DNA from 3 places in the Halomonas sp. THAF5a genome. Region 2 is predicted to be linked to each of the others. Evidence: predicted binding sites of a transcription regulator. Region 2 holds the regulator's gene; each other region holds the start of a gene.

Region 1 (9,729 bases), 340 kb from region 2:
ACATCCAGCGCTTCATCGACAAGGCGAAGGACAAGGATGACCCCTTCAAGCTGATGGGCTTCGGTCACCGCGTCTACCGCAACTTCGACCCGCGCGCCAAGGTGATGAAGGAGACCTGCGACGAGGTGCTGGCCGAGCTGGGCCTCGCCGACGACCCGCAGCTGAAGATCGCCAAGCGCCTGGAGCAGATCGCCCTGGAAGACGAGTACTTCATCGAGCGCAAGCTCTACCCGAACGTCGACTTCTACTCCGGCATCATCCTCAAGGCCATGGGCATTCCGAAGAACATGTTCACCGTGATCTTCGCCGTCTCCCGCACCATCGGCTGGATCTCCCACTGGCACGAGATGCTCAGCGACAGCTACAAGATCGGTCGCCCGCGCCAGCTCTACACCGGCCACGACCAGCGCGACTATCCGGCCAGCTGAGCCGAGAGCGCGACCGCCGGTACCGCAAGGGCCGCCCCGAGGGGCGGCCTTTTTCATGCCCGCCGAAACGCCCGTGACGGGCGCTCAGCGCTCGAGGCGGAAACGGACACCCACGGCACGGCCCAGCGCCACGATAGCCGGCACCCCTGGAGCAAGCGCCTCGAGAGCCAGCGCCTCGCGAGTCGTCCCGCGAGAGGGGCGCACGCCCCTCGCCCTCGACACCGGCAGCGACACCCCTCGGTATGCGTGGCTCGCCGGACGGTCCGGCGGACCATCCGTCGCCCCGATACCAGAGAACTAGAATTCTCATCATTTCAGGTTGACTTACCCCGCGACACGCCCACGCCGGGGGCGTCGCCCGTTTTCCACACATTCTGTGGATAACCCTGTTCACAACCTCTCGAAAAGGCCTCTGAACCGCCATGAATAGCGGCACCGCCTTAGATTGGTTATTTTTTAACCTATCGTAAGTCATTGAAATAAAAGGGTTATATAAGAAAGTCGGCAACCAGGGGGCTGGGCGCCGCGACTATGCACAGCCCCGCCGCACTAAGCAGCACACGTGGACAAGTCAAGGAAAATTCACGTCAAAGTTGGCACGATTCGCCGCCGGCAGGCCACCGGAGGGAACAACGAGGCGAAAACGGCCAGGCTGGCTTGAGGGCCGGCTGGTCAGAAGAAAGTATGAGGGGAAAGAATTGGAAGTGGCGTCCCATAGGGGGTTCGAACCCCTGTTACCGCCGTGAAAGGGCGGTGTCCTGGACCACTAGACGAATGGGACGCAACGTCTTGCGAAGAGACGACTACCATCGGAGCGATGGTGGAGCCTAGCGGGATCGAACCGCTGACCTCGACACTGCCAGTGTCGCGCTCTCCCAGCTGAGCTAAGGCCCCGTTCTCTCGAAGACGGGGCGTATGTTACTGATAAGCCCCGCCTTCGTCAACAGGAAATCACGCGAGCTCGCGAAATTCCTTCTCGAAGCGCTTGGCCTGCTTCTTGGAGACGCCGCCCAGCACCTCGATGGCGTGGCGCAGCCGTGCCCGGGTGACATCGGAGCCCAGGATCGCCATGGCGTCCATCACCGAGGTGCTCGAAGAGGAGCCCGTCACGGCGATGAACACCGGTGCCAGGAAGGCCTTCATCTTCAGCTCGAAGTGGGCGGCCAGCGCCTTGACCTCGCCGAGCAGGGCCTCCTTGTGCCAGGCCGGCACGAGCTCGAAGCGCCAGACCAGGAACTGCAGCAGCTTCAGCAGCTCCTCGCGGGACAGCTTCACCGCATCGAAGTCCTCCTCCGTGATGGCCGGCAGGCCGGAGAAGAAGTGGCCGGCCAGCGGCATCACCTGGGAAAGCGTCTCCACCCGGGGGCGCACCTGGGGCAGGATCTGACCGACGTACTCCTCGTTGAAGGCCCACTCCATCAGCGCCTTGAGCAGCGCCGCATCGTCGAGGTCCTCGCGGATGTAGACGCCGTTGAGCCAGGTCAGCTTGTCGAGGTCGAACACCGGCCCGCCCAGCGAGACCCGCTGGATATCGAAGTGGGCCATCATCTCGTCGAGGCTGAACTTCTCGCGCTCGTCGGGCATCGACCAGCCCATGCGGCCGAGATAGTTGGTCACGGCCTGGGGCAGGAAGCCCATGCGCCGGTAGTAGTTGATGGAGGTCGGGTTCTTGCGCTTGGAGAGCTTCGACTTGTCGGGGTTGCGCAGCAGCGGCATGTGGCAGAGCACGGGCATCTGCCAGCCGAAGTACTCGTAGAGCAGCTGATGCTTGGGCGCCGAGTTGATCCATTCCTCGCCGCGCAGCACGTGGGTGATGCCCATCAGGTGATCGTCGACCACATTGGCCAGGTGATAGGTCGGCATGCCGTCGGACTTGAGCAGCACCTGGGCATCCACCTGGGCCCAGTCCACCTCGATCACCCCGCGCAGCATGTCCTCGACCACGCAGGTACCGCTGGCCGGCACGGTCATGCGTACCACGTAGGGCCAGCCCTCCCGCTCGCGACGGGCCTGCTCCTCGGCGGGCAGCGCCAGGTCGGCGGGCTTCAGGGCCAGGTGCATGCCGGCCGCCTTGCGCGCCTCGCGCAGCTCGTCGAGCTCCTCGGTGGTCCGGTAGCACTTGAAGGCGTGGCCGGAGGCGATCAGCTGGCGGGCGTACTCGCCATAGATATCGCCGCGCTCGCTCTGGCGATAGGGCCCGTGGGGACCACCGACGTCGGGCCCCTCGTCCCACTCGAGCCCCAGCCAGCTCAGGGAGTCGAGGATCATCTGCTCGGACTCGGGCGTGGAGCGCGCGCGGTCGGTGTCCTCGATGCGCAGGATGAACTGGCCGCCGTGCTGGCGAGCGAAACAGAGGTTGAACAGGGCGATATAGGCGGTGCCCACGTGGGGATCGCCGGTGGGTGACGGCGCGATGCGAGTGCGTACGGTCATGTCGTCCTAGGTCCTGTCGATGGAGGGAGGCCGCCCTGGCTTGGCGGGCGAATGGCCGCATTATACGCACCTGACCAGCGCCGGGCAGCCGTGGCCGGGAATCATTCCCCGGCGATGCGGTCCACGCAGAACCCGCTCCCCGGTGAACAAGGAATGCCATGCTCACGCGACTCCCCGACGACTTCACCGCCCTGGTCACCGGCGCCTCCGGCGGCATCGGCAGCGCCGTGGTGGAGGCCCTGCTCGACAGCGACCGCCCCGGTCGGGTGATCGCCGTCAGCCGCGGCGGTCACCCGCACCCGGATCCACGGGTCGATGCCCTGGCCCTGGACCTCACCACCGAGGAGGGTGGCGAGGCCCTCGCCGACGCCCTGGGCGCCACCCCCGTGCACCTGGTGTTCAATGCCATCGGCATGCTGCACGACGAGCAGCTCGGCATCGGCCCGGAGAAGAAGCTCGACGACCTGGACGCCGGGGCCATGGCCCGGCTCTACCACGTCAACGCCATCACCCCGGCGCTGCTGCTCAAGGCCCTGCAGCCAAGCCTCAAGGGGCGCCACCCGGCGCTGTTCGCCAGCCTCTCGGCGCGCGTCGGCTCCATCGGCGACAACCGGCTCGGCGGCTGGTACGCCTACCGGGCCAGCAAGGCCGCCCATAACATGCTGATGAAGACTGCCGCCGTGGAGATGCGCCGCCTCAATCCCCAGGCCGCGATCGCCTGCCTGCACCCCGGCACCACGGATACCCCGCTCTCGGCGCCCTTTCAGGCCCGGGTGCCCGACGGCAAGCTGTTCACCCCGGCCTTCGTGGCCGAGCGGCTGCTGGAGGTACTCGATGCCTGCACGCCCGAGGAGAGCGGCATCTTCCTCGACTGGGCCGGCGAGCGGGTGGCATGGTGACGCCGCGGGGATTAGGGCAGAATTACCGTTGATTACCCTCGTTGCTCGGCAAAACCCGAGCCCGGAAGATCCACATGACGCTTTTTGACCACAGGATGACGTAATGGAAACACTCGGCCCGCGCATCAAGACACTACGGCTGGAGGCCAAGCTCAACAAGGCGGCCCTGGCACGCAGGGTCGGGGTGTCAGACGTCACGATCTCCTACTGGGAATCGGGTGCCATCAAGCAGATCGGCCATGAGCGCCTGGTGGCCCTGGCCCAGGCGCTCAACTGCCCGCTGTCGCGGCTGCTCGAGGACGAGGGGCCCAGCGCCTCGCCCCTCTACCTGCGCCGCCAGCTCCCGCTGCCCTGGCAGGACGGCAAGCAGCGCGTCATCGAGCTGCCGATCGAGATGGTGCCCGGGCAGCGCTGGGACGGCGACTGCCACCTGGTGACCCCGGCACCGGGCGAGCACTTCGACTTCCTGGTGGAGGGCGACCTGGTGGCCATCGCGACCAGCGACATCTTCCGCCAGCCCGGCCTCTACCTCATCGAGAACGACGGCGAGCTGGCGATCCGGCGAGTCACCCAGGGGCCCACCGGAGAGCTGATCTTCCAGCGCCAGGACAGCGACGAACTCATCCCGTACGCGCCCAGCTGCCGGCTGATCGGCAAGCTGGTGGCCCACTGGCGCGCCCAGCCGCTCTGAGGCGCTACTCGATCTCCATGACCTCGACACGATCCCGAGTGCGGCGCGTCTCGTCGCCCACCAGGAAGCGCTTGGCGTAGCGAGCCACCTGGCCCAGGCCGTGACGCGACTGCTCGACCAGCGGTCCCCGAAGGTGCTCGTTCTCCTCGCCCAGCCGGGCGCGCACGGCGGCCGGCTGCACACTGCCCTCTTGCACCTCCACCACTACCAGGTAGTCACCGTCGGGCAGGCCGCTGCCGGGGCCGAAGGGCCCGGCCACGAAGCCGCCCTCGGCCACCGACACCCGCGCCCGCCAGCGCACGCCGCTGAGTTCGCGCTCCACCAGCACCTGCAGGCGAGTCTCGGGGGGCAGGTTGGTCTCGCCATCGACCGTCAGGCGCCGGTCGCTGCCCAGACGCGACGAGACATCGATCGTCACCGGCTCCTCGAAGGGGGCGACCTTCTCGGTCGGGGCGGGCGCCGAGGGCGCCTGCGTCGTCTCGGCTACCGGCGCCGGGTCGTCCGGCGCGCCACTCACCTCTTCCTCGCTGCCACCGCAGCCCGCCAGCCAGATCAGCACCACGCCTGCCCCGATCCCTCGACACCACGCTGTCATGCACGCCTCCCGCCTCGTCGATGAGCGACCAGACTACCACTCCTGGCCAGGGCCGGAAGGCTCACAAGCGCTCCGCACAGCGGCGGCAGTGCGTCGTGTAGGGCAGCGCCCGCAGGCGCGCGTCGCCGATGGGCTCGCCGCACTGCTCACAGGCGTCGCCCTCCCCCGCCGCGAGGCGCTTCAGCGCATGGAGCACCTGGCGAAGCTCGTCCTCGGCCTCCTGCTGCAGGGCCTGGATGACCTCGTCGTTGACGGTCTCGGTCGACGCGTCCTCGGTGTCCTTGTCCAGCGGAGCGCCCTTCTGCTCCCTGTGGGCCTGGTAGCGATCGAGCCGCGCGACCAGCTCCTCGCGCAGCGCCTCGAGTTCCTGCTTGCGATCCGCCATGACGGCTCTCCTTTCGTCGCATCGTGGGCACACCGACCTCGGCGGCCGGCCTCGCCCGGCGTTCATCCTCCAGGCCCCTGCCCAACAGGCCTGGCTGAATAGCCCTTCCTTCATCGTCCTTCTTTATAGCAGGGCTTTCCCGTCCGGTGCGCTGATCCGGATCACGCCTCGACGAGTCGCCGGGCCGAGCCCGCGACCCAGCGATGGCGTCGCGCACCGCCAGGGTGTTGACGCCGGGCGCTCGTCATGCCACCGTGTGCGCCAGTTGGTTAGCAAGATGCATATTGTCAGTAGTAGTCGAATCCTTTCGGTTGTCTGGTTATATCCCCTTGTTTTACCCACTAGCATTCGGGGCTACACCCGGTAATTTCGTATCCGGCGCAGCGCGCCAAAGAAAGGAGTCATGACATGGCTACTGGCACCGTCAAGTGGTTCAACGACGCAAAAGGCTTCGGCTTCATCACCCCGGCCGACGGCGGCGATGACCTCTTCGTGCACTTCTCCGAGATCAAGGCCGAGGGCTTCAAATCCCTGCAGGACGGCCAGCAGGTCTCCTTCGACGTCGTCCAGGGCAAGAAAGGCCTGCAGGCGTCCAACGTCGAAGCCGTCTGATCACCGATCGGACAGCCCTCTCGAGCCGCAAGGCATCGAGCACCAAGGCCCGCTGATGCGGGCCTTGCTGTATCTGGGTGCCTGAGTGGGGCAGGATTGGGCAGAAAGTGACCAGGGCTGGTAGACTAGGCGCCCTTCCGACCGACACCCCGTGATGCCGATGCAAGCGCTCGACCGCACCTTCTCCGTGGCCCCGATGATGGACTGGACGACCCACGACTACCGCGCGTTCGCCCGAACCCTGACGCGCCGCGCCCTGCTCTACACCGAGATGGTGACCACCGGCGCCATCCTGCATGGCAGCCCGCGGGAGCGCTTCCTCGGTTATGACGAGGTCGAGCATCCCCTCGCCCTTCAGCTCGGCGGCAGCGACGCCCGTGAGCTCGCCGAGTGCGCGGCCATCGCCGAGGAATGGGGCTATGACGAGGTCAACCTCAACGTCGGCTGCCCGAGCGACCGGGTGCAGAACAACCTGATCGGCGCCTGCCTGATGGGCCACCCGGAGAGGGTCGCCGCCGCCGTGCGCGCCATGCAGGACGCGGTGTCGATCCCGGTCACCGTGAAGTGCCGGATCGGCATCGACGACCAGGACGAGGACGCCGACCTCTCGCGCTTCATCGCCACGGTGGCCGACGGCGGCTGCGACACCTTCATCGTGCACGCCCGCAAGGCCTGGCTCGAGGGGCTCTCCCCCAAGGAGAACCGCGACGTGCCGCCGCTCAACTACCCGCGGGTGCACCGCCTCAAGGCGAGTCGCCCGGAGCTTCACATCGGCATCAACGGCGGCATCAAGACCCTGGACGAGTGCCGCGCGCAGCTCGACCACGTCGACAGCGTGATGGTCGGCCGCGAGGCCTACCAGAACCCCTGGCTGCTGGCCGGCGTAGACGCCGCCCTCTACGGCGAGACCGGCCCGGCCGAGAGCCGCCACGCCGCGGCCCGCGCGCTGCGCCCCTACATCGCCCGCCGCCTGGAGGAGGGCGCCAAGCTCAATCATGTGACCCGCCACCTGCTGGGCCTCTTCCAGGGCCAGCCGGGCGGGCGCAAGTTCCGCCGTCACCTCTCCGAGCATGCCCATCGCGAGGGCGCGGGCCTGCAGGTCTTCGACGATGCCCTGGGCCTGGTCGCCGAGCGCGAGCCGGCCGAGGTGGCCTAGCCCCGACGGCGGGCTTCGCGGGACACGACGACGGCGCCGAGCGATCGGCGCCGTCGTCGCATGGGGGCGCTCGATATGGGAGCGCAGCGGCCCGGCGGCTCAGTAGAGGGCGTCGGGGGGCGGCTCGAGGCTCGACTGGAAGTCCTCGATGGCGCTCTCGGCCTCCTCGATGGCATCGAAGCGGGCGATATGGAAGAGCGCCTCCCCCTCGTTGGCCAGCGGCAGACGACTCATGCCGATGACGATGCCGTCCGCCACCGCCCGCACCTCGCCCTCGGCGTTGCCGAAGGGATCGGCCACCCGCCCCAGCAGCTCGCCGCGGGCCACCCGAGCCCCGAGACGCACCTGCGGGCGCAGGATGCCGTCGATGGGGGCCCGCGCCCAGCTCGAGCCGTTGGCCACCTCGGCGGCCGGCACCGGACGCCTTCGATGCTCGCCGGTCAGCATGCCGAGCCGGCGCATCACGCGCAGCACGCCCCGTACCCCCGGCGTGATCGCCCACTGATCGAAGCGCAGCGCCTCCCCCGCCTCGTAGGTCAGCACTGGAATCCCGCGGTGCTGCGCGTAGTGGCGCAGGCTGCCCTCGCGCAGGTCGGCGTTGAGGATCACCGGCGCGCCGAAGGCGTTGGCCATGCGCTCGGTCTCGCCGCCGGGAACCAGCTGGGCCCGGATCTGGGGCAGGTTGGTCCGATGGATCGCCCCGGTGTGCAGGTCGATGATGTGGCTGGCCTGATCGACGATCTGTTCGCGAAACAGCGCCGCCACCCGGCCACCCAGCGAGCCCGATTCGCTGCCCGGAAAGCAGCGATTGAGGTCGCGCCGATCCGGCAGGTAGCGGCTGTGCTGCACGAAGCCGAAGACATTGACGATGGGCACGCCGATCAGCGTGCCGCGCAGCCCCTGCAGCTGCTTGGAGCGCAGCAGGCGGCGCACGATCTCCACGCCGTTGATCTCGTCGCCGTGGATGCCGCCGCAGACCAGCAGCACCGGCCCCAACTGCCGGCCGTGCACCACCTCCAGGGGGATGTAGAGCGGCGCATGGGTATAGAGGCGTGCCACGGGCACGTCGATCTGGGTGCGCGATCCCGGCGCCACCCTGGTGCCGGCGATCTCGAAGGGGGAACGGGCCATGCGGCGCTCCTTGCATCACGAAACGGTGTTTTCAGACGTTTCTTATACGCGCCTGATCCGTGGAAGACGAGCCCGGCGCACCGCCCACCGCTTACATATCCATACATGGATGAATGTAAAAAACGGACCACTCGGGTAGAATATGCAAAACCGTGACATGTTGAGAGCCCCGCCATGGCCAGACGCACCAAGGCCGAAGCCGAAGCCACCCGCGAGGCACTGCTCGACGCCGCCGAGGAGGTCTTCTTCGACAATGGCGTCGCTCGCACCTCGCTCGAACAGATCGCCCGTCACGCCGGCCTGACCCGCGGCGCGGTCTACTGGCACTTCAAGAACAAGGCCGACCTCTTTCGCGCCATGCTCGACCGGGTGCGCATGCCCTTCGAGGCACTGGTGGCGGAGGCCGGTGCCGTGCACGCCTCGCCGCTGGAGACCGTCCGCCTGGGGTTCCAGGAGAGCCTGCTGCGACTGGAGCAGCCCCGCCGCCGACGGGTCCTCGCCATCCTGATCCACCGCTGCGAGTTCTTCGACGACATCGACCCCTGCGCCATCCAGGCGGAGATGGCCGGCGAATGCCTGGACGCCCTGGGCGGCTACTTCGCCGAGGCCCACCGCCTGGGCCTGCTCAAGGAGGGGGTCGATCCCGAGATCGCCACGCGCCTGCTGCAGGCGATCCTCAGCGGCCTCTTCCACGACTGGCTGCGTGACCCCGACGCCTACTCCATCCACGCCCGCGGCATGGCCCTGGTCGATGCCCAGCTGGCACTGATCGGCCGCGATCAGACCGAAGCGGCCTGATCGCGGGGCGATAGCGCCTCAGGCCGACGAGCCGTTGTGCTGAGGGTCGCCGTGCAGCAGATGCAGCCGCCGAAGCCGCGTGCGGGCATCCAGGTAGTCGCTCTCGGGCACGGCCCGGTAGCGACCGTCCCGCGGCAGGTACTTCACCAGCACCCGATACTCCCCGACCCGAGGCGCATCCCCCGACTTGATGGCGAGGCTCACCTCGTGGCGGGGCGCCTCCCTCAGCACGGCCGTCACCTCCTCGGCCGAGACGGCGGTGATACGCACCGCCTCCCCCAGCAGGCAGCGCGGCAGGGGCTCCGGCGCGCCGCCCCCCCGCCGGTGAAGGCGCCGATGCAGTCGATGGCAGAGCCAGGCGGCCAGCGGCGACGCCAGAGCGAAGGCCCCCCAGATCACCAGGATCCCCAGCGGGATTCGGAAGAATCCCAGCGGCAGCCAGCGAAGCACCGCGAGCTCGAGGGCCAGCGTGAACAGGCCCGCCAGCACGATCAGCAGGGTCAGCGACAGCGAGACCGGCACGCCGATGAAGCCCAGCGAGACCAGGGCGCTGGCCAGGGTGTCGTTGCGCAGGCTGTCGTGCTCGAACAGCTCGACAGGC
Region 2 (9,729 bases):
ACGATGAAGGCGGCGATCCAGATGCCCCAGGTGTTGCTGACTTCGAGGAAGCGCGAGAAGGCTACCCCGGCACCGGTCATCTGGCCGATGACGTAGGTGATCGAGGCGACGATCAGGCAGATGACCGCGACCAGGCGGGCGGTGTTGCTGTAGAAGCGGTCACCGATGAAGTCCGGCACCGTGAACTTGCCGAACTTGCGCAGGTAGGGCGCCAGCAGCATGGCCAGGATGACGTAGCCCCCGGTCCAGCCCATCAGGAAGGTGGAGTTGGCGTAGCCCCCGGAGGCCAGCAGGCCGGCCATGGAGATGAAGGAGGCGGCGGACATCCAGTCGGCGGCGGTGGCCATGCCGTTGGTGACCGGGTGCACGCCGCCGCCGGCGACGTAGAAGTCCTTGGTCGACCCGGCGCGCGCCCAGATCGCGATGCCGATGTAGAGGGCGAACGAGGCCCCTACGAACAGCAGGTTGATGGCAAACTGACTCATGCTGGCTTACTCCCCGAGTCCGAACTGTTGGTCGAGACGGTTCATCTTCCAGGCGTAGAAGAAGATGATGCCGATGAAGGTCAGGATCGATCCCTGCTGGGCGAACCAGAAGCCCAGGTCCGTTCCTCCTACTGGAATGCCGGCCAGCAGCGGGCGAAACAGGATGGCGCAGCCGTACGACACGAAGGCCCAGACGATCAGGCACCCCGTGATCAGGCGGACGTTCGCCTTCCAGTAAGCAGCGGCATTAGACTTTTCGTCTGCCATGGTGTTGCTCTCCACTTGTTGTTGGGATTGGAAAGTGTTCCGGAGCGTTTGCATCACTCATCAGGACAATCATGCCGACACAGCGAGCTCGATGGCGGCGTGTGAGCCGTCGATCATCGGGTCGCGCGTGGCCGGTCATCGTGCAAGGGGCGACGCGGGAATGCCCTGTATGGCTCATGCACAATACTGGTCAGAAAATGCCTTAAATAAATCCCAGACTTTCGTATCATGAAGACGCATCGGTTCGGAGTCTTTTTGCAAAGTCGTTTTTAATCAGGGTGTTGGAGTCTGTTTTAGCAGCTAGCGCTGGGCACTTCATGGTACGCATAGGACGATGGTATAGCCCGCAAATGACAGCGGGTTGAGGGGCGGTGGGCGCCGGTGTTTGACCATGGTCTAAGGCGGTCATGGTAGGACGATTGTCTAGGTCTTTATGGCGCGTCGACTTTGCTATCTTGAAGACTCGCTGGACGCCGAGTCCGCCGAGGTCAGCGGGGTGGTGAGCGCCGCGCAACGAGGACAGCCCCATGGTCGATGTAGAACTCTCCCATCCTCCCTTCACCTTCCTCGACGACGAGGGGCGCGAGCGGGTCCGTCGCAGTATCGACCTGGCCTATTATGACCGCGAGGAGATCATTCTCGATGCCGGCCAGACCGGGGAATACCTGTTCCTGATCCACAAGGGCGAGGTCGCCGAGCTGGACCCGACCCTGCCCGGCGCCCAGTCGCACATCGGCCACTACACGGCCGGTGACCTGTTCGGCGCCATCAGCATCCTCAACGGCAGGAGCCGCTATCGCTTCCGGGCCGAGCAGGAGAGCCTCTGCTACCTGCTGCCCAAGGGGGTGTTCCAGCAGCTCTGCGCGGCCTACCCGGCCTTCGCCGAGTTCTTCCGCCAGCGCCTGGCCCAGAAGACGCGCCTGCTCACCGAGCGCCGCGCCGAGGGGGGCGTCACCATGGCGGGCTTCATGCTGGCCCGCGTCAGCGAGTGCATGCGGCCCCCGCGGGTGGTGCCGGCCACCACCAGCATGGCCGAGGCGGTGCATACCCTGAACGACAGCCACGCCGACAGCCTGCTGGTCGAGGGCGAGGAGGGGCCGGGCATGGTCACCAAGACCGACCTGCTCAATGCCCTGGTCCTCGAGGGCCTGACCCAGCAGAGCCCGGTGAAGGACGTGGCGCACTACGCCCTGATCACCGCCACGCCCCAGCAGTACCTGTTCGAGGTGCTGGTCCAGATGACCCGCTGCAAGGTCGAGCGGGTCGTGGTCATGGAGGACGGCCGCCCCTGTGGCGTGGTCGAGCTGACCGACGTGCTCAGCTACTTCTCCAGCCGCAGCTACGTGGTGAGCCTGCAGGTGGAGCAGGCCAGCAGCCTGGAGACGCTGGCCGCCGCCAGCCGCCGCACCCCGGAGCTGGTCAAGGCGCTGATGGCCCAGGGCGTCAAGCTGCGCTTCGCCATGGGGCTCTTGGCCGCCCTCAACGGGCGCATCATGAACAAGGCCTGGGGCTTTCTGATCGAGGAGCGTTACCACGACCACAGCTGCCTGATGGTGATGGGCAGCGAGGGGCGTGGCGAGCAGATCCTGAAGACCGACCAGGACAACGGCCTGATCCTCACCGACGACCTCGACTGGCCCGACTGCGCGGCGCAGATGCAGCGCCTCACCGAGACGCTGATCGAGCTGGGCTACCCGCCCTGTCCCGGCGACATCATGGTCTCCAACCCCGAGTGGGTGGGCACCGAGAGCCAGTGGCGCGGGCGCATCGCCCAGTGGGCGGCCAAGCGCGACGGCGAGAGCCTGATGCGCCTGGCGATCCTGCTCGACGCCCACGCGGTGGCCGGCAACGCCGCGCTGCTCGCGCGGCTGCGCGAGGAACTCTTCGAACGCTGCAGCCGCGACGAGATCCTGCTCTCCTACTTCGCCCGCACGGCGCTGCGCTTCTCTACGCCGCTGACCCTGTTCGGGTCGCTGAAGAAGCCCCAGCACGGGGTCGACATCAAGAAGGGCGGCATCTTCCCCATCGTCCACGGCGTGCGCACCCTGGCACTCGAGCGGCGCATCACGGCGACCTCGACCCTGGAGCGGCTCGAGGCGCTGGTCGCCGACGGCCGCCTGGAGGAGCGTTTCGCCGAGGACCTGGGCGAGGCCCTGTCGCTGTTCACCGAGCTGAGGCTTCGCCAGCAGCTGGCCCGCCTCGACGAGCCCGAGGGCCGGGACGAGGCGCCCGACCGGGTGGTGGTGCAGGCGCTCTCCTCCCTCGAGCGAGACCTGCTCCGCGAGGCCCTGCATATCGTCAAGGAGTTCAAGCAGCGGCTGTCCCATCGCTTCCACCTCGAGTACTCCTGACCCGCTCGCCGTTCACCGACCACGACACACGGAGGTTCTATTGATGCTCAGGGCCCTGCGCCGCGCCGCCGATCGACGCCGACAGGCACGCGGCGATCATGGCTGGCTCTTCGCGCCCTATACCGGCGAGGAGCTGGTCGCCATCGACTGCGTGGCCACCGGTCCCGACCCGCGTCGTGCCGAGCTGCTGTCGCTGGCGGCGGTGCGCCTTCGCGGCGACCGGGTGCTGACCAGCGACTCCCTCGACCTGCGGCTGGCGCCGCCCGCCAGCCTGAGTGGTGATTCGATCCGCCTGCACGGCCTGCGCGGCATCGACCTGGCCGAGGGGGCCGGGATCGACGAGGCCCTGTCGCAGTTCCTGGACTTCGCCGGCAACCGCCCGCTGATCGGCTGGCGCCTCGACGACGACCTGACGCTGCTCAACCGCTACCTGCGGCCGCGCTTCGGCTTCGACCTGCCCAACGCCCGCATCGACGTGGCCCAGGCCTACTATCGCCGGCTGCGTCGCCAGCACCCCGAGCTCGCCACCCGGCCGCGCTTCGAGGAGGTGGCCAGGCGAATGGGGGTGCCGGTGATGGGGCGGCACACGGCGCTCGGGGAGGCCGTGACCGCGGCGCTGATCCATCTGCGCCTGACCCGCGATGCGCTCGGGGTAGAGCGCTGCGGCTGATTCCGCGGCACGGGCGGGGCGCGTCGCCAGTCTCGCGGCAGAGTGGTAGGATAGGCGCCCTTTCCGTTCCCCGATTGCCCTGGCAGCGCCCCGACCATGCAAGATGCCGTGACCTTCGATCCCCGTCCCGCCGATGAGGCCGCCCCGGCCGAGCCGTCGACCCCGTCTGCCGAGGCGCCCGACGCCCAGGCCAGGCGCGAGTTCAACAAGCTGCAGAAGCGCCTGCGGCGCCAGGTCGGCAATGCCATCATCGACTTCGACATGATCCGCGAGGGCGACAAGGTGATGGTGTGCCTCTCCGGCGGCAAGGACAGCTACACCATGCTGGAGATTCTCCGGAACCTGCAGCGCAACGCGCCGGTGAACTTCTCGCTGGTGGCGGTGAACCTCGACCAGAAGCAGCCCGGCTTCCCCGAGCACGTGCTGCCCGAGTACCTGGACGGCCTCGGCGTGGACTACCACATCCTCGAGCGCGACACCTACTCGGTGGTCAAGGAGAAGACCCCGGAAGGCAAGACCACCTGTGCGCTCTGCTCGCGGCTGCGCCGCGGCTCGCTGTACGGCTACGCCGAGGAGATCGGGGCCACCAAGATCGCCCTGGGCCACCACCGCGAGGACATCCTCGAGACGCTGTTCCTCAACATGTTCTTCGGCGGCAGCCTCAAGTCGATGCCGCCCAAGCTGCTCTCCGACGACGGCAAGAACATCGTCATCCGCCCGCTGGCCTACTGCCGCGAGGCCGACATCGCCGAATTCTCCGAGCGCATGGCCTTCCCGATCATTCCCTGCAACCTGTGCGGCTCGCAGCCGAATCTGCAGCGCCAGGTGGTCAAGGAGATGCTCGCCGAGTGGGAGGCCAAGCATCCCGGCCGCCTGGAGAGCATGTTCAAGGCGGTGACCAACGTCGCGCCCTCGCAGCTGGCCGACCGCGAGCTGTTCGACTTCGCCGGGCTGGAGGAGAAGCAGGCCAAGATGCGGGCCGATCGCATCGACCTGCACAACGAGTGAGTCGCGCCGAGCGCCCGGCGGCTCAGTAACGGGCGGCAGGTGTCGAGGAAGCCAATGAAAAACCCACGGGATGTCGAGTCCCGTGGGTTTCTTCGTTGATGGCGGATACGCGGCGGTTCAGTCAGCACCCTGCCTGGCGCTGTCAGCGACAGCCCTCCTGCTCTGCGACCTCGAGCAGAGCCTCCAGGTCGAGGATGTTGACCTCGCGGCCGGAGACGGCCACCAGCCCCTGGGTCTGGAAGCGGCTCAGGATGCGACTGACGGTCTCCACCGCGAGCCCCAGGTAGTTGCCGATGTCGGCCCGGGACATGGAGAGCCGGAAGCTGTAGGGCGAGTAGCCGCGGCGGCGGAAGCGGTCGGAGAGGCTGGCGAAGAAGGTCGCCAGGCGCTGGTCGGCGGTCTTGCGTGACAGCAGGCGCATCATGCGGCGGTCGTCGCGCATCTCCTTGCTCATGCTGCGGTAGAGCTGGCCGCGCAGCTCCGGGAGGGATTCGGAGAGGCGGTCGAGGCGATCGAAGGGGATCTCGCAGACCGTGGTGGTCTCCAGCGCCACGACCGTCCCCGGGTAGCGCTCCTCGTCGATGCCGTCGAGGCCCACCAGCTCGCTGGGCAGGTAGAAGTTGGTCAGCTGGTCCTCGCCGCTGCCCTCGGTGGTCACCTGCTTGAGGCTGCCCGAGCGCACCGCGAAGACGCTGGTGAAGGGCGTGCCCTGGCGGAACAGGGGTTCGCCCTTCTTCAATGGCGGCCGGCGACGGATGATGGCATCGAACTGGTCCATGTCCTGCACTTCGAGCGCCAGCGGCAGGCAGAGCGAGCTCAGGCTGCAGGTCTGGCAGCGCGTCTCGTTCATCAGGGCGCGGCGCCTGCCGGTTGCGGGATCGGGCATGCTCTCCTCCATGACGGGTGGCTCGCTGCTCATTATGGGGGATAGTCCCCCACCGGCAAAGGATCCCTTAGGAGGGTGGCGCTTCCGGCTGTGGCGATGGGGCGTCGAGGTAGGCGTCGAAGGTCGCCGCCAGTCGATGGATCATCAGGCGCCCGCTGGGCGTCACGCGCCACCGAGGCCCCTCGCGCACGATCAGTCCCTGCGGCTCGGCACCGGCGAGACGTGCCAGCGGCTCGGCGAGGTGGGCCTCGGCGTCCAGCCCGAAGGCCTCGCCGATGGCCGACAGGTCGAGATGATGATCGCAGGTCAGCTGCTCGATGGCGGCGCCGCGCAGCCGGTCGTCCAGGCTCAGCCGATGGCCGGCGACGGTGGGCAACTCCCCGCGGTCCAGGGCCGCCTCGTACGCCGCGAGGCGCAGCGGGTTGCGCACGTGCAGGGCGTCCAGCCGCGAGACCGCCATGACGCCGAGGCCGACCAGGTCGTCGCGCCGGCGCCCGGCCGCCAGCGCCTGGACCAGGCGGTCGCCACCGCGCACGTAGCGGTCGTGGCCGAGATGCACGTAGCCCGCGGCGGCGAGCCGCTCGATGGCCGCCTGCAGCATCACCCGGACCTCCCGGGGAGCGGGCAGGTCCGCGGACCGGATCTGGCGCTGCCCGGGGAAGCGCTCGGGCGCATGGCGGTAGTGGAACAGCGACAGCCGCGACGGCGCCATGGCGATGACCTGCTCGAGGGTGGCGATGAAGCCGTCGCGGGTCTGGCGAGGCAGGCCGAGGACCAGGTTCAGGTTCACGGAGCCGAAGCCCAGCCGCTCCGCCTCGTCGAGCAGCTGCTCGGTCATGCCGCGCCCCTGCTCGCGGTTGATCGCCCGCTGGACCTCGGGGTCCAGATCGAGCACCTCCAGGCTCAGCCGATTGAAGCCCAGCGCCTCGAGATGGCGCAGGGTGAAGACATCGGCCCCCCGGGGGTCGATCTCGATGAGGTACTCCCGGTCGCGGTCGGCGGCCAGCCGGAAGCGGGCATCCAGCCGGTCGATCAGGTCGCCCATCTGGTCGAGTGTCAGGAAGGTCGGCGTGCCGCCGCCCCACCGCAGGGCGCGGATCTCGCGCCCGGGGTCCAGGTGGCGGCGGATCAACACCATCTCCCGATCGAGGCGGCTGAGGTAGGCCTCGGCCAGCCGGCGGTCCGCGGTGGTGACCGGCCGGCGGGTGCAGTGAAAGCAGGCGTGCTGGCAGAAGGGCAGATGCACGTAGAGCGATAGCGGACGCGCCGCGGCGTTGCTCTGCTCGAGGGCCTGACGATAGGCCTCCGGGCCGATGCCGTCGTCCATCGCCCGGGGCGTGGGGTAGGCGGCATAGGCGGGGGACGGCGAGGCCGCCGCGAAGGGGACGTCGTGACCGGATGCGGCAGGCGCGGGCGCGGGCATGGTCGGCCCTCTGGAGGGAAACATGCCTTCATGCTAGCGAGGCGCCCGTCGCCACGCGTTGAGCTGCGTCAAGCGAAGCCGCGATCGGCGCGGGGTCAGTGCATCGACGCCCCCGGCAGCAGCGTCCACAGCTGCCAGAGGGCGAAGGCGATGATCGAGAGCGCGGCCAGCGTGCGAGTCGCCGGGTGACGGATCAGGGTGCCGAACTGGCGCGCGGCGAGGCCGGTGGCCAGCAGGGCCGGCAGGGTGCCGAGGCCGAAGGCGCCCATCAGGGCCGCGCCCCGCAGGGGGTCGGCGATCGCCAGGCTCCAGGCGAGCATCGAGTAGACCAGGCCGCACGGCAGCCAGCCCCAGACGGCGCCCAGGGCGAAGGCCTGGGGCACCCTCACCACCGGCATCAGCCGCCGCCCCACGGGCTCGAGGTGATGCCAGAGCCGCCTGCCGACCGCCTCGACCCTGAGGAGTCCCTTCCACCAGTCGGCGATGTAGAGCGCCATCAGGATCAGCATCACCGCGGCCAGTGCCTGGAGCCCCAGGCGCGCCTGGGGGCTCAGGGCAATCAGGGTGCCGAGGGCCGCCGCCAGGGCGCCGGCCGCCATGTAGCTTCCGATGCGGCCCAGGTTGTAGCCGAGCAGCAGTCCCGAGAGGCGGGCGGGGCTTCTCATGCTGGGCGGCACGGCGAAGGTCAGGGCGCTCATGATGCCGCCGCACATGCCGATGCAGTGGGCGCCACCGAGCAGGCCGAAGACGAAGGCCGCCGCCAGCGGGGGAAGGTCGAGGCCGGTGGGATCCATCAGTCGCGGCGGCCCTCGCCACGAGGCGCGTCGGCACCAGGATCGGCCCCGGGCTCGGCATCGGACGGGGCGCGCGATGAGCGCGGCCGATCGTTCTCGTCCTCGTCGAAGAGGATGCGGTAGGCGGGGCCCTCGAGGTCCTCGAACTGGTCGTGGCGGACGGCCCAGAAGAAGGCCCAGACCGCCAGTCCCAGCAGGATCAGCGAGAGGGGGATCAGCAGGTAGAGGATGCTCATGCGTTCACCAGCCTGGGGGAGTCGGCGCCGGCGGGGCGCTCGGGTCCGGCGCGGGTCAGGCGCAGGGCGTTGCCGACGACGACCAGCGAGCTCGCCGACATGCCGATGGCGGCGAGCCAGGGGGGCACGAAGCCCATCGCCGCCAGGGGCAGCGCCGAGACGTTGTAGATCAGCGACCAGGCCAGGTTCTGGCGGATGATGCGCCGGGTGGCGCGGCTGGTCGCGACGGCCTCGACGATACGCCCCAGCCGCGGGCCGAGCAAGACGGCGTCGGCGCGGGTGCGGGCGAGGTCGGTGGCGCCGTTCATGGCGATAGCCACGTCGGCCCCGGCCAGCACCGGCACGTCGTTGATGCCGTCGCCGACCATCGCCACCCGCTCGCCGGCGGCCTGCAGCGACCGGAGGCGCGCCAGCTTGTCCTCCGGGGAGGCCGCCGCCTGCCAGGTCGCGAGGCCGAGGCGCCGGGCCATGGCCGCCACCGCCGACTCGGTGTCGCCGGAGAGCAGTTCCACGGCGAGGCCGCGGGCCTCCAGCGCCGCTATGGTCTCCCGGGCATCCTCGCGCAGGCGGTCGTGCAGGCGGAACCAGGCGCGGGGGGCGCCCGCCTCCGCCAGCAGCAGCCACTGCCCCTCGCCCGGCGTCTCGGGACTCGCCTCGGGGGCGGCGAAGGCGGGCGTGCCGAGCCGCCAGCGGCGCCCGTCGATGTGGCCCTCCAGGCCCTGGCCGGGGCGGCTGAGCACCCCGTCGGCGGCGAGGCCGGCCTCGCGGAAGGGGCGGAAGGCGCGGGCGATGGGGTGCTCGGAGTGGGCCTCCAGGGCGGCGGCCAGGGCGCGGGCACGCGCCTCGTCCAGGCCCTCGCCGAGCGGACGGGTCTCCACCAGGCTCATCTCGCCGCTGGTCAGGGTGCCGGTCTTGTCGAAGATCACCCGGTCGAGCTGCGACAGCGCCTCCAGGGCGTCGGCGCGGGTGATCAGCACGCCGCGGCGGTGCAGCCGGCCATGGCCGGCGGTCAGCGCCGTGGGCGTGGCCAGCGCCAGGGCGCAGGGGCAGGTCACCACCAGTACCGAGAGGGTGACCCAGAGGGTGCGCTCGGGGTCGATGAACCACCAGGCGACGGCCACGGCGACGGAGATCAGCAGCACCTGCAGCACGAAGTGGTGGGCCATGCGCGCCGCCAGCTGGGCGATGCGCGGCCGGCTGGCGAAGGCGCGGTCGGTGAGGTCGACGATGCCGGCGACCCGGGCCTCGGCCCCGGTGTGGGTGACGCGCACCGTCAGCGGGCTCTCGATGTTCTGGCTGCCGCCGGTGACGCGGTCGCCGACGCGCCGGGTCACCGGCAGGTATTCGCCGGTGAGCATCGACTCGTCGAGGCTCGATTCGCCGCTCTCGATGATGCCGTCGGCCGGCACGCCGTGGCCGGGCTTGACCAGCACCCGGTCGCCGGCGGCCAGCTCGCTGGAGGGCAGGATACGCTCCTCGCCCGCCTCGGTGAGGCGGATCGCCGAGAGCGGCAGCACGCCGGCGAGGGCGTTGCCGCTGTGGCCGCTGCGGCGCCGGGCGCGCACCTCGATGTAGCGCCCGAAGAGCAGGAAGAAGGTGAACATCGCCA
Region 3 (9,729 bases), 1.8 Mb from region 2:
CGATACCCTGATCGCCCTGGCAGGCGACCTCATCGCCCGCCACGGCATCGCGCCGACGAACGTGGTGGCCCATTCCGACATCGCCCCCTCGCGCAAGATCGACCCCGGCCCGGCCTTCCCCTGGCAACGCCTGCACGAGGCCGGAATCGGCCCCTGGCCCAGGCACGCCACGGTGGCCCGCTGGCGCGCCCGCTTCGCCGTCGCCCCACCGTCGCTTGCCAACCTGCAGCGGGCCTTGGCGGCCTGGGGCTACGGGCTGGCCGTCACCGGCGAGGCCGACCCGCCCACCCGTGCGGTGCTGCGCGCCTTCCAGATGCGCTTTCGCCCCGCGGACTACCGCGGCCTGGCCGATGCCGAGACCGCAGCGATCCTGTGGGCGCTGCTCGCGCGCTACCGGCCCGAGGCGCTGTCCGATCCCGCACTCGCCTCGCCGGGACCCCTGTAAGCGGGGAGGCCGGGGTGACACCGCCGCCAGGCGCCGCCAGACGCTGTCGCCCTAGGCACAGGGCCGCGCATTGTCGGCGCCCTGTGACCGACCTGGATAAGCAACGCCCGCCGGACTTTTGCCGCCAACCGGGCTTGGCCGTACAATGCGGGGTCATTGCCGCCGCGCCGCGCGGCGCCGCATCCGCTTCTGCACAAGCCCCGCTCGAGGAAACCCCGGACCCATGCGCGCCAGTCAACTGTTGATCGCCACCCTCAAGGAAACGCCTGCCGACGCCGAAGTCGTCAGCCACCAGCTGATGCTGCGCGCCGGGATGATCCGTCGCCTCACCTCCGGCCTCTACACCTGGCTGCCGATGGGCCTGCGCACCCTGCGCAAGGTCGAGCGCATCGTCCGCGAGGAGATGGATCGCGCCGGCGCCCAGGAGGTGCTGATGCCCGCCGTGCAGCCGGCCGAGCTGTGGCAGGAGTCCGGCCGCTGGGAGCAGTACGGCCCGGAGCTCTTGCGCCTCAAGGATCGCCACGAGCGCGACTACTGCGTCGGCCCGACCCACGAGGAGGTGATCACCGACCTGGTGCGCAAGGAGATCGCCAGCTACAAGCAGCTGCCGGCCAACTTCTACCAGATCCAGACCAAGTTCCGCGACGAGATCCGGCCGCGCTTCGGGGTGATGCGCTCCCGGGAGTTCATCATGAAGGACGCCTACTCCTTCCATATCGATGAGGCCTCCCTGAAGGAGACCTACCAGGCGATGTACGACGCCTACGTGCGCATCTTCACCCGCCTGGGGCTCGACTTCCGCCCGGTGATCGCCGACAACGGCGCCATCGGCGGCACCGGCTCCCACGAGTTCCACGTGCTGGCCGACTCCGGCGAGGACGACATCGTCTTCTCCACCGGCTCGGATTACGCCGCCAACATGGAGAAGGCCGAGGCGCTGGCGCCCCAGGGCGAGCGCGCCGCCCCGAGCGAGGAACTGCGCCTGGTCGACACCCCCGACGCCAGGACCATCGCCGCCCTGGTCGAGCACCACGGTCTGCCCATCGAGAAGACCATCAAGACCCTGATGGTGCACGGCGCCGAGGGCGGCCTGGTCGCCCTGCTGGTGCGCGGCGATCATGAGCTCAACGAGGTCAAGGCCGAGAACCTCGCCGAGGTGGCCGCCCCGCTGACCATGGCCAGCGAGGAGGAGATCCGCGCCGCGGTGGGCGCGGGCCCCGGCTCGCTCGGCCCGGTGGGCCTCGAGATGCCGCTCATCATCGACCGCAGCGTGGCGCTGATGAGCGACTTCGGCGCCGGCGCCAACGTCGACGGCCAGCACTACTTCGGCATCAACTGGGAGCGCGACGTGGCGCTGCCCAGGGTCGCCGACCTGCGCAACGTCGTGGAGGGCGACCCCTCGCCGGACGGCCAGGGGACGCTCGCCATCAAGCGCGGCATCGAGGTCGGCCATGTCTTCCAGCTCGGCAAGAAGTACTCCGAGGCGATGAACGCCACCGTGCTGGGCGACGAAGGTCGCGCCGTGCATCCCTGGATGGGCTGCTATGGTATCGGTGTGACCCGGGTCGTGGCCGCCGCCATCGAGCAGAACCACGACGAGGCGGGGATCATCTGGCCCGACGCCATCGCCCCCTTCCACGTCGCCATGGTGCCGATGAACGCCCACAAGTCCCAGCGGGTGCGCGAGGAGTCCGAGCGACTCTACCAGGCGCTTACCGCCGCCGGCCTCGAGGTGCTGCTGGATGATCGCGACCTGCGCCCGGGCGTGCGCTTCGCCGACCACGAGCTGATGGGCATACCCCATCGCCTGGTCGTCGGCGACCGGGGCCTCGACAAGGAAGAGCTCGAATACAAGGGACGCCGTGACAGTGACGCCACCATGGTACCGGCCGGTGAGATCATCGACTTCCTGCGCGAGAAGGTCGCGATCTGAGGCCCGTCGGGCCGCCGCCCTGGCGGTGGCCCTCCTGCTGCCCGCCATGACGGCCCTGGGCCAGGGCGACCGGGACTTCCTCGCCGCCCTGCCCGCCTCGCTGTCCCCCGACCGGCCCGCCCCCGTCGTGCGGGCCCTGCCCCCCGAGCCGGCCAGCCTGCGCGACACCCTCGACGCCGTGCGCGACGCGCCGCTGCCGCCCGCCGAGATCTGGGCGGCCCGGCAGTGGCTGAACGCCATGGAGCCACGGCTTGCCCGCTACGTGTCGGAGGCCCCGCGGCGCCGGGCGCTGCTGGGGCGCATCCACCAGGAGGCGCGCCTGGCCGGGCTGGCCCCGGAGCTGGTGCTGGCGGTGATCCAGGTGGAGAGCGCCTTCCAGGCCGAGGCCGTCTCCTCGGCCGGCGCCGTGGGACTCATGCAGATCATGCCCTTCTGGGTCCGCGAGCTGGGCCTGCCCGCCGATGACCTCAAGGATCCCCATCGCAACCTGCGCTACGGCTGCACGATCCTCGCCCACTACCTGGCCGTGGAGCGCGGCGACCTGACCCGGGCGCTGGCGCGCTACAACGGCAGCCTCGGCAAGACCTGGTACCCGGAGCGGGTGATGCGCGCCCTGGCTAGCCGCTGGTCGCTGCAGGAGACCGGCCGCGCCACCGCCGGGCGCTGAGTCGGCACGCCATCGCCGCGGCACGAGCACAGGCGCGGCAGAACACACCGACGAAAAAAAGCCGACCCAAGTGGGTCGGCTAGTGGGGGGACGCGCCCCCCTCCCCTGACGACTGGTGAAGCGGCTGGATCAGTGCTTGTTCTTGCGATGGTGGTCACGGACGATGAACGCGATCCAGCCCCCCATGAAAGCGACCATCATCGCGACAGTAACAAGCCCGAAGATTACGGCGTCATCCAAGTACATGGTGTGTCCTCCCGTCCCGATGTGTTGAGTGCACTCTATCGCGCCATCGCGGGAGGGAACCTGACCTGCATCAAGTTTGCCACCGTCCCGGACCTCGGAGTCCGGCAGGACTTGACGCAGGTCAGTTTCCGGGGCGCTGTCGGCGTCATCGACACCGACCGCGTCCCCTCAGGAGGGGACCGCACGCTCGATCAGCCCGACCGCCGCCAGGGTATCGAAGAGCCCTGCCGCGTCGGCGCGCAGCCGGGCAGGCGCAACCTCGGTGAAGCGCTCGGCCAGCAGCGCCGCCACCTCGGCCGGGCCCAGTGCCGCCAGGCCCAGCAGGCGCCAGACACCACTCGCCACGGCGCTCAGGCGATGCACCCCGCCATCGGCGTCGACCACGAAGTGCTCCTCGCCCAGCGGGTACTCCGCCGCGACCGGCACCCGCCGCCAGGCTCGCGACGAATCGCCGACAGCCGGCGTGCTCTCGCGTGCCCCGAAGGCCGGCACCGGAGAGGACGACAACGGCTTCTGCTCGTCACGATGTGGCTCGGCCACACCGCTCACCACCCGCGCGACGGCCGCCACCGGATCGTCGTAGCGAAGCGACCGGCACGGTAGGCCCCGCATCATCGGCAGCAGCCGCGCGACTCGACCCCCTAGGTCATGCGTCCCGGTGGCGCCGGCGAGGCTCTGGCCAAGCAGCTGCAGCAGGCCATCGCCGGGGGACAGGCGCGTCAGGCGCGGGGAGGGCGTACCGGGCAGGCGGTCGAGCAGCACGATGGCGCCGATGGGGCGCCGCTCGCCGTGATCGGCGAGACGGTCGCGATCCAGGGTCAGGTAGCCGTAGCGCCGGTCCGAGACGCGCTCGTGGGCGGCGATGAAGCCAGCGAGATCGGTGGGGAGAGAGGCCGGTAACGGCAGGCGCAGCCGCGGCGCGATGCCCAGCGCCTCGCCCGTCGCCCGGCCCTCGCCGTCGACGTCCAGCAGCAGCACGTCGTCGGCGAAGACCCGATGGCCGGCGGCGGCGAAGGCGGCGCAGAGCAGGCTCTTTCCCGCTCGGTGGGTGGCGGGAAAGAGCACGAGTCGCTCGTCGATCTCCACGGCGGCACAGTGAAGGCCGATCTGCGAGGGCCTGGCCTCGAGCAGCCGGTCGATCAGATCGGCGACCAGGCTGGCGGCCGCGGTGGCGGTGCCGGGCAGCCGGCGGGGTCGCGTTCGCCCCGGCACCGCCTGGGCGTAACCGTCGGCCGTCCGCCAGGCCGTCAGCGCCTCGTCCGGGGACGAATGGATCGAAGGGGCCGAGGCCGGCACGGCGTCGAGCGGCCAGCCGGGCATCGCCCCACGCAGGGCCGCGGCGAGCTCGGGCGCGCCCTCGAGTCGCAGCGTCGCTTCAAGCCTCGCGGGCCGCAGGGCCTCGACGCACCCCGCCGGCGGACCGAACGCGCTCACCAGCGACTCGGGTAGCTGAAGCTGTGGCTGTACCGGCTATGGCTATGGCTATGGCTGTGCTTCGAGTGCCGATGACGGCGGTGATGCGCGTGGTGGCGGTGGCGCCGATGCTCGCGGTAGTCGTCCACGTAGCGCCGCTCCCGGGTCTCCGGATGGGTCTCGTAGACGATTCGCCAGCGCCCCTCGTCCCAGTCGCCGGCCTGGGCCTGGCCCAGGGTGGAGAGGGTCGGCGCGGCGTAGGCGGCGACGCCGACCAGGCCGAGGGCGGCCAGCAGCGCGCGCCGGCGGGCGCAGGGGGCAGGTTGGTCGCTCATCGATGGGCTTCCCTGTATGGCTGAACGAGGCGTCCAGCCTACCGCGCGGCGTCCCTCGCGGGACCTGCCCCGGGCACGTTTCCCCAGTCGCTGCAAATTGCCGGAAGCGTTGTCGCACGCCGCCGACGTTCAGGCCATCTTCTTGTCTTCCACCTCGCCGGGCTCGGTGCCCGGCGGCAGCGGGTGGCCCTTGGCGAGTTCCGCACGGGTGGCGTCGCGGACCTCGAGCACCTCGAGGCGATAGCGCAGGGTGTGGCCCGCCAGGGGATGGTTGGTGTCGATCAGCACGTTGTCGTCGCGCACCTCGAGGATGGTGACGATCTCCGGGCCGTCGTCGCCGGGGGTCTGGAAGCGCATGCCGGGCGCGAGGTCGGGGGCGGGAAAGGCGTGACGCCCCACCTCGCGCACCAGCGCCTCGTCGCGCAGGCCGTAGGCCTCGGCCGGCATCAGGGTCACGGAGAGCTCGGCCCCGGCATGCCGGCCCGCCAGCGCCTGCTCCAGGCCGGCCATGATGTTGCCGTGGCCGTGCAGGTACTCGAGCGGCTTCGCCCGGGCCCGGGAGTCGTCGAGGACGCTCCCGTCCTGGTCGCTGAGCACATAGTGCAGGGTCACGACGCGGTGGGAGTCGATGGTCATGAAGGCTCCTTGAACGATGGAAGAGGGCGACGCGGCCGTCGGTCAGTCGCGGCGGCGCAGCTGGCCGACGGGCATCTCGAGGCGCTGCTGCTTGTGCAGCAGGTTGAGCAGCACGATGGCGCGCTCCTCGCCCTTGTGGCTCGAGAACACCGCCTGCAGGTCCTTGAAGGGCCCCTCGGTGATCTCCACCGCCTCGCCGGCGCGGAAGTAGACGTTCGCCGTCGCGTCCTGCTCCTCGCTGCCGTGGGTGCGCAGGGTCTCGACCAGCGAGTCGCTCACCGGCACCGGCATCTCCAGGCCGAAGGTGACGATCTTCAGCACCCCACGGGTGGAGCGCAGGGGGCGCCAGTTGCTGGCCAGGCGATCGAGGCGAATGAAGAGGTAGTAGGGAAAGAGCGGCTCGCTGACCCACTCGAGCTTGCCGCGGCGCTTCTTCTGCACCTGCAGCACGGGGTGGAAGATCTCGTAGCCCTGGTTGGTCAGGTGCTCGGCGGCGCGGAAGGACTCCCCGCCCTTGCACTGAACGACGTACCAGCGGGGAATGGCATCATCGGCCTCGACGTGACGAATCTCTGAATCGCTCATATGGCTCCTGATCGGCTTCCAGCTGGTATCACTGCCGGTGCTCTGCAACAATCCCACCGCACGTCATCCCGGGGCAAAGGCCCTCGGGGGACATGGGCCGAAGGGTCGCTTCCCGGCGACTGACTGGTGATTTTATCATCGATGGTGGGAGGCTGCGTGACCGCCTCCCCCCTTTCACCCCCTGGCGCAAGGAGTCCTGCCCGACATGCCGCCCTCCCCCGTTCGTCGCAGCTGGCAGGACGCCCTGGCGATCTACCTGCGCGCACCGGTCATCACCATGCTGTTCCTGGGCTTCTCCGCCGGCCTGCCCTTCCTGCTGGTCTTCTCCACGCTCTCGGCGTGGCTGCGCAGCACCGGCGTCGAGGTGGCGGCCATCGGCTTCTTCGCCTGGATCGGCATGCTCTACTCGATCAAGTTCTTCTGGGCCCCGGTGGTGGACCGGCTCGCCCTGCCGCTGCTGACGCGCACCTTCGGCCAGCGCCGCGGCTGGATGCTGCTGGCCCAGGCGATGATCGCCGCGGGCCTGGCGGGCCTCTCCGGTGTCGACCCGGTCGATCACCTGCCGCTGGTGGCCGCCCTGGCGCTGCTGGTGGCCTTCGGCAGCGCGACCCAGGACATCGCCATCGACGCCTTTCGCATCGAATCGGCCCCGGACGATATCCAGGCCGCCATGGCCTCCACCTATATCATCGGCTACCGCGGGGGCCTGCTGGCCGCCGGCGCCGGGGCCCTCTACGTGGCCTCGCTGGTCTCCTGGGAGGCCGCCTACCTCAGCATGGCGGTGCTGGTCGGCGTCGGGACGATCACGGTGCTGCTGCGCCCGGAGCCCGAGCGGGCCTCCCTCGGCACCCAGCTGATCCACGAACCCCGGGTGCGCGCCTTCCTGCGCGCCTCGCGGGGGCGCCCCAAGGCGCTGCGCCGCCTGGTCGCCTGGACCATCGGCGCCATCGTCTGCCCCTTCACCGACTTCTTCACCCGCCACCGCCGCCGCGCCCTCTGGCTGCTCGTGTTCGTGGCGGTGTTCCGGATCAGCGACCTGGCGATGGCCTCGATGGCCAACCCGCTCTACATCGACCTGGGGTTCTCGCTGTCGACCATCGCCAACGTCACCAACGTCTTCGGCATCGCCATGAGTGTCGGCGGGGGGATCCTCGGGGGTCTGCTGGTGGCCCGCTACGGCATCGGGCCGATCCTGGTGCTGGGGGCGGTGGCGGCGGCGCTGACCAACCTGCTGTTCGTGGCCCTGTCGCTGGCGGGGGAGAGCCTGCCCATGCTGGTCATGGCCATCGTCGGCGACAACCTGGCCAACGGCCTGGCGAGCGCGGTCTTCATCGCCTTCCTGTCGAGCCTCACCTCGCGGGCCTATACGGCGACCCAGTATGCGCTCTTCTCGTCGCTGATGACCCTGCCCGGCAAGTTCCTGAGCGGCTTCGGCGGCCTGCTGGTCGCCGCCGAGGGCTACGCCACCTTCTTCCTGGTCGCCTCGGCCCTCGGCCTGCCCGCGATACTGCTGGCGATCTGGATCAGCCGCGACCGCTCGCTGATGCCGGCACCGCGAGCGGCCTGAGGAGGGCGCGCGCCGTGGCGCGTCACTCGCCGAGCCGCGCCTGCAGCCACGCCAGGGCCCCGTGGGTGGTGCGCCACTGATCGCGCATCAGGGTGCGGTACTGCCAGGCCTCGGCCCGGGAGCCGGGCGCGGCCACGCCGTCGCCGCCGTGGCCGACCGGGCGCGGGTTCTCGGCGCACAGCATCGCCACGACGTGGGCGTTGTGGCGATGCACCTCGGCGAGGGCCGCTTCGGCCTCGTCGCGGCGCTCCAGGCGATAGAGCGCCAGCACCCGGCCCATCAGCAGCCCCAGCGGCGTCGCCTCCTCATGCGCCTTCTCGCCCTCGAGTTCGCGCAGGCAGAGCGCCAGGGCCGCCCGGTCGCGCCCCTCACGCAGCAGCTGGTCGAGCACCAGTTCGCGAAGCCCCAGGCTATCCTCGGCGTCCAGGGTCAGCAGCCGCTCGGCCAGTTCCCGGGAGTGAGCCCGGGCGCCGCGCTCCATGCCTACCACCAGGGCGAGGCCCGAACGCAGCAGCACGGCGTTGTCGGCGCTCTCCCACGCGAAGCCGCCCTCGCCCTCGGCACGCACCTGCTCGAGCCAGCGCTCCAGCCGCGTCGACAGCGGCTCGAAGAGACTCGGCGCCATCCACGGCAGGCTGCCGAAGCGGCTCGCCAGCGCCAGCGCCAGCGACTGCAGCACGGCGGGCGAGTCCAGCCACTCGGGGTGGGCGCAGAGCGCCGGCAGCCACTCGCCGGCCTGGGACCAGGGATCCTCGTCGAAGCCCATGGGGGCGTCGCGCTCCACCTGGGCCTTGAAGACCTTCTGCCAGGCGGCGAACAGGGTGTCCTCACGGGCCGTGGAGTGGTACTCGAGGCCGCCCTCGGTATCGCGGCGAATCTCCAGGCGCGGGGCGACGGGCAGCTCGGCGAGCAGCGCCTGCAGGGCCACCAGCGGCTCGGCCAGGTCCTCCTCGGCGCTGAGCAGCTGGTCGGCGAGGGTCGCGCCGGGGTTGTCGGCCAGGTCGGCCAGGAACTGCAGCTGGTCGGGCTCCAGGTCGCCCTGGCGGGCCAGGCGTCGGAACCAGAAGCGCGAGCGCTCCGCGGCCTCCTCCTCGTGCCCCTCGTGGAGCAGCAGCATCGCCTCGATGTAGGCCAGGGTCGGCGAGTCGGGCAGCGCCTGCTGGGCGCGCACGAAGGCGGCCCGGGCGCTGTCCAGGTCGTCGTTGTCGAGGTGCATCAGGCAGAGGCGCTCCAGCGCCACGCCGCGCAGGAACAGCGGCCCGCGGTCGAGGACCGCATCGAGCAGCGCCTCGCGCTTGCGGTTGAAGCCGCGCTCCTGATAGAGGTCGATGAGGATCTCGAAGGCGGGCTCCGCCTGCTCGGGGAGCGTCTGCCAGTCGGCACGCTCGAACAGCGACTCGAGGATCTGCTGGGCGCGCCCGCGCTGGCCCGACTCGGCGGCGATCAGCCCGGCCTCCAGCAGCGCCTGGGCCGGCGCCCGGCCGCTGGCCAGCGCCGCCTTCAGGGTGTCACCCTTCCAGTCGCGCAGCGAGAGCATCCACATCAGGTGGGTCGGCACGTGACCGGGCAGGCTGACCGCCCCGCAGCAGCGCTTGGTCTTGCGCCCGGAGTCGCACCAGCAGGGCTCGTTGCGCCCCGGCCGGGCCAGCGGCTCGGCGGCGAAGTCGAGCCGCTCCAGTGGCGCCTGCGACCAGAGCTCCGGGGCCAGCGCCTGGGCCAGCGCCGCATCGCCGCCGACCAGCGCCGGCCCCTCCTCCCGGGCCCAGGCCATCAGCGTGGGATAGCGCTCATCCTCGCGAATGGCGCCCAGTGCCCCCGTGGCAAAGCCCAGCAGCTGTTCCACCCATACCGCCAGCATCGCTCTCTCCGCATTCGCAAAAAGGGCACAGTCTACCAGTCCGC

The links. The regulator FNR, encoded in region 2, switches genes on or off when oxygen is low (the NO sensors DNR and NnrR bind a similar motif). The targets are predictions, from matches to a motif close to TTGATNTANATCAA.
Region 1: FIU83_RS04485 (TraR/DksA C4-type zinc finger protein) is a predicted target of FNR. The motif match lies at 5,583-5,596, and genes of this name have one in related genera.
Region 3: ccoM (cytochrome c oxidase subunit CcoM) is a predicted target of FNR. The motif match lies at 3,352-3,365, and genes of this name have one in related genera.

Annotation. Positions count from the first base shown of each region.
Region 1 covers NZ_CP045417.1:993,490-1,003,218, reverse strand. The annotation lists gene gltA (citrate synthase) at 1-428, shown strand, start outside; tRNA gene FIU83_RS04515 (tRNA-Glu) at 1,134-1,209, opposite strand; tRNA gene FIU83_RS04510 (tRNA-Ala) at 1,247-1,322, opposite strand; gene gltX (glutamate--tRNA ligase) at 1,380-2,861, opposite strand; gene FIU83_RS04500 (SDR family NAD(P)-dependent oxidoreductase) at 3,020-3,760, shown strand; gene FIU83_RS04495 (helix-turn-helix domain-containing protein) at 3,864-4,451, shown strand; gene FIU83_RS04490 (hypothetical protein) at 4,456-5,046, opposite strand; gene FIU83_RS04485 (TraR/DksA C4-type zinc finger protein) at 5,108-5,431, opposite strand; gene FIU83_RS04480 (cold-shock protein) at 5,840-6,043, shown strand; gene dusA (tRNA dihydrouridine(20/20a) synthase DusA) at 6,204-7,199, shown strand; gene FIU83_RS04470 (succinylglutamate desuccinylase/aspartoacylase family protein) at 7,299-8,330, opposite strand; gene FIU83_RS04465 (TetR family transcriptional regulator) at 8,505-9,128, shown strand; gene FIU83_RS04460 (hypothetical protein) at 9,147-9,729, opposite strand, start outside.
Region 2 covers NZ_CP045417.1:656,390-666,118, forward strand. The annotation lists gene FIU83_RS02940 (sodium:solute symporter family protein) at 1-485, opposite strand, end outside; gene FIU83_RS02945 (DUF4212 domain-containing protein) at 492-752, opposite strand; gene FIU83_RS02950 (putative nucleotidyltransferase substrate binding domain-containing protein) at 1,280-3,103, shown strand; gene FIU83_RS02955 (3'-5' exonuclease) at 3,147-3,773, shown strand; gene ttcA (tRNA 2-thiocytidine(32) synthetase TtcA) at 3,870-4,781, shown strand; gene fnr (fumarate/nitrate reduction transcriptional regulator Fnr) at 4,924-5,667, opposite strand; gene hemN (oxygen-independent coproporphyrinogen III oxidase) at 5,735-7,090, opposite strand; gene FIU83_RS02975 (sulfite exporter TauE/SafE family protein) at 7,186-7,884, opposite strand; gene ccoS (cbb3-type cytochrome oxidase assembly protein CcoS) at 7,884-8,120, opposite strand; gene FIU83_RS02985 (heavy metal translocating P-type ATPase) at 8,117-9,729, opposite strand, start outside.
Region 3 covers NZ_CP045417.1:2,413,754-2,423,482, forward strand. The annotation lists gene FIU83_RS10890 (N-acetylmuramoyl-L-alanine amidase) at 1-445, shown strand, start outside; gene FIU83_RS10895 (proline--tRNA ligase) at 669-2,378, shown strand; gene FIU83_RS10900 (lytic transglycosylase domain-containing protein) at 2,404-3,045, shown strand; gene ccoM (cytochrome c oxidase subunit CcoM) at 3,175-3,291, opposite strand; gene FIU83_RS10905 (PqqD family peptide modification chaperone) at 3,460-4,725, opposite strand; gene FIU83_RS10910 (hypothetical protein) at 4,722-5,039, opposite strand; gene FIU83_RS10915 (peptidylprolyl isomerase) at 5,169-5,675, opposite strand; gene rfaH (transcription/translation regulatory transformer protein RfaH) at 5,718-6,260, opposite strand; gene FIU83_RS10925 (MFS transporter) at 6,466-7,827, shown strand; gene FIU83_RS10930 (SEC-C metal-binding domain-containing protein) at 7,850-9,685, opposite strand.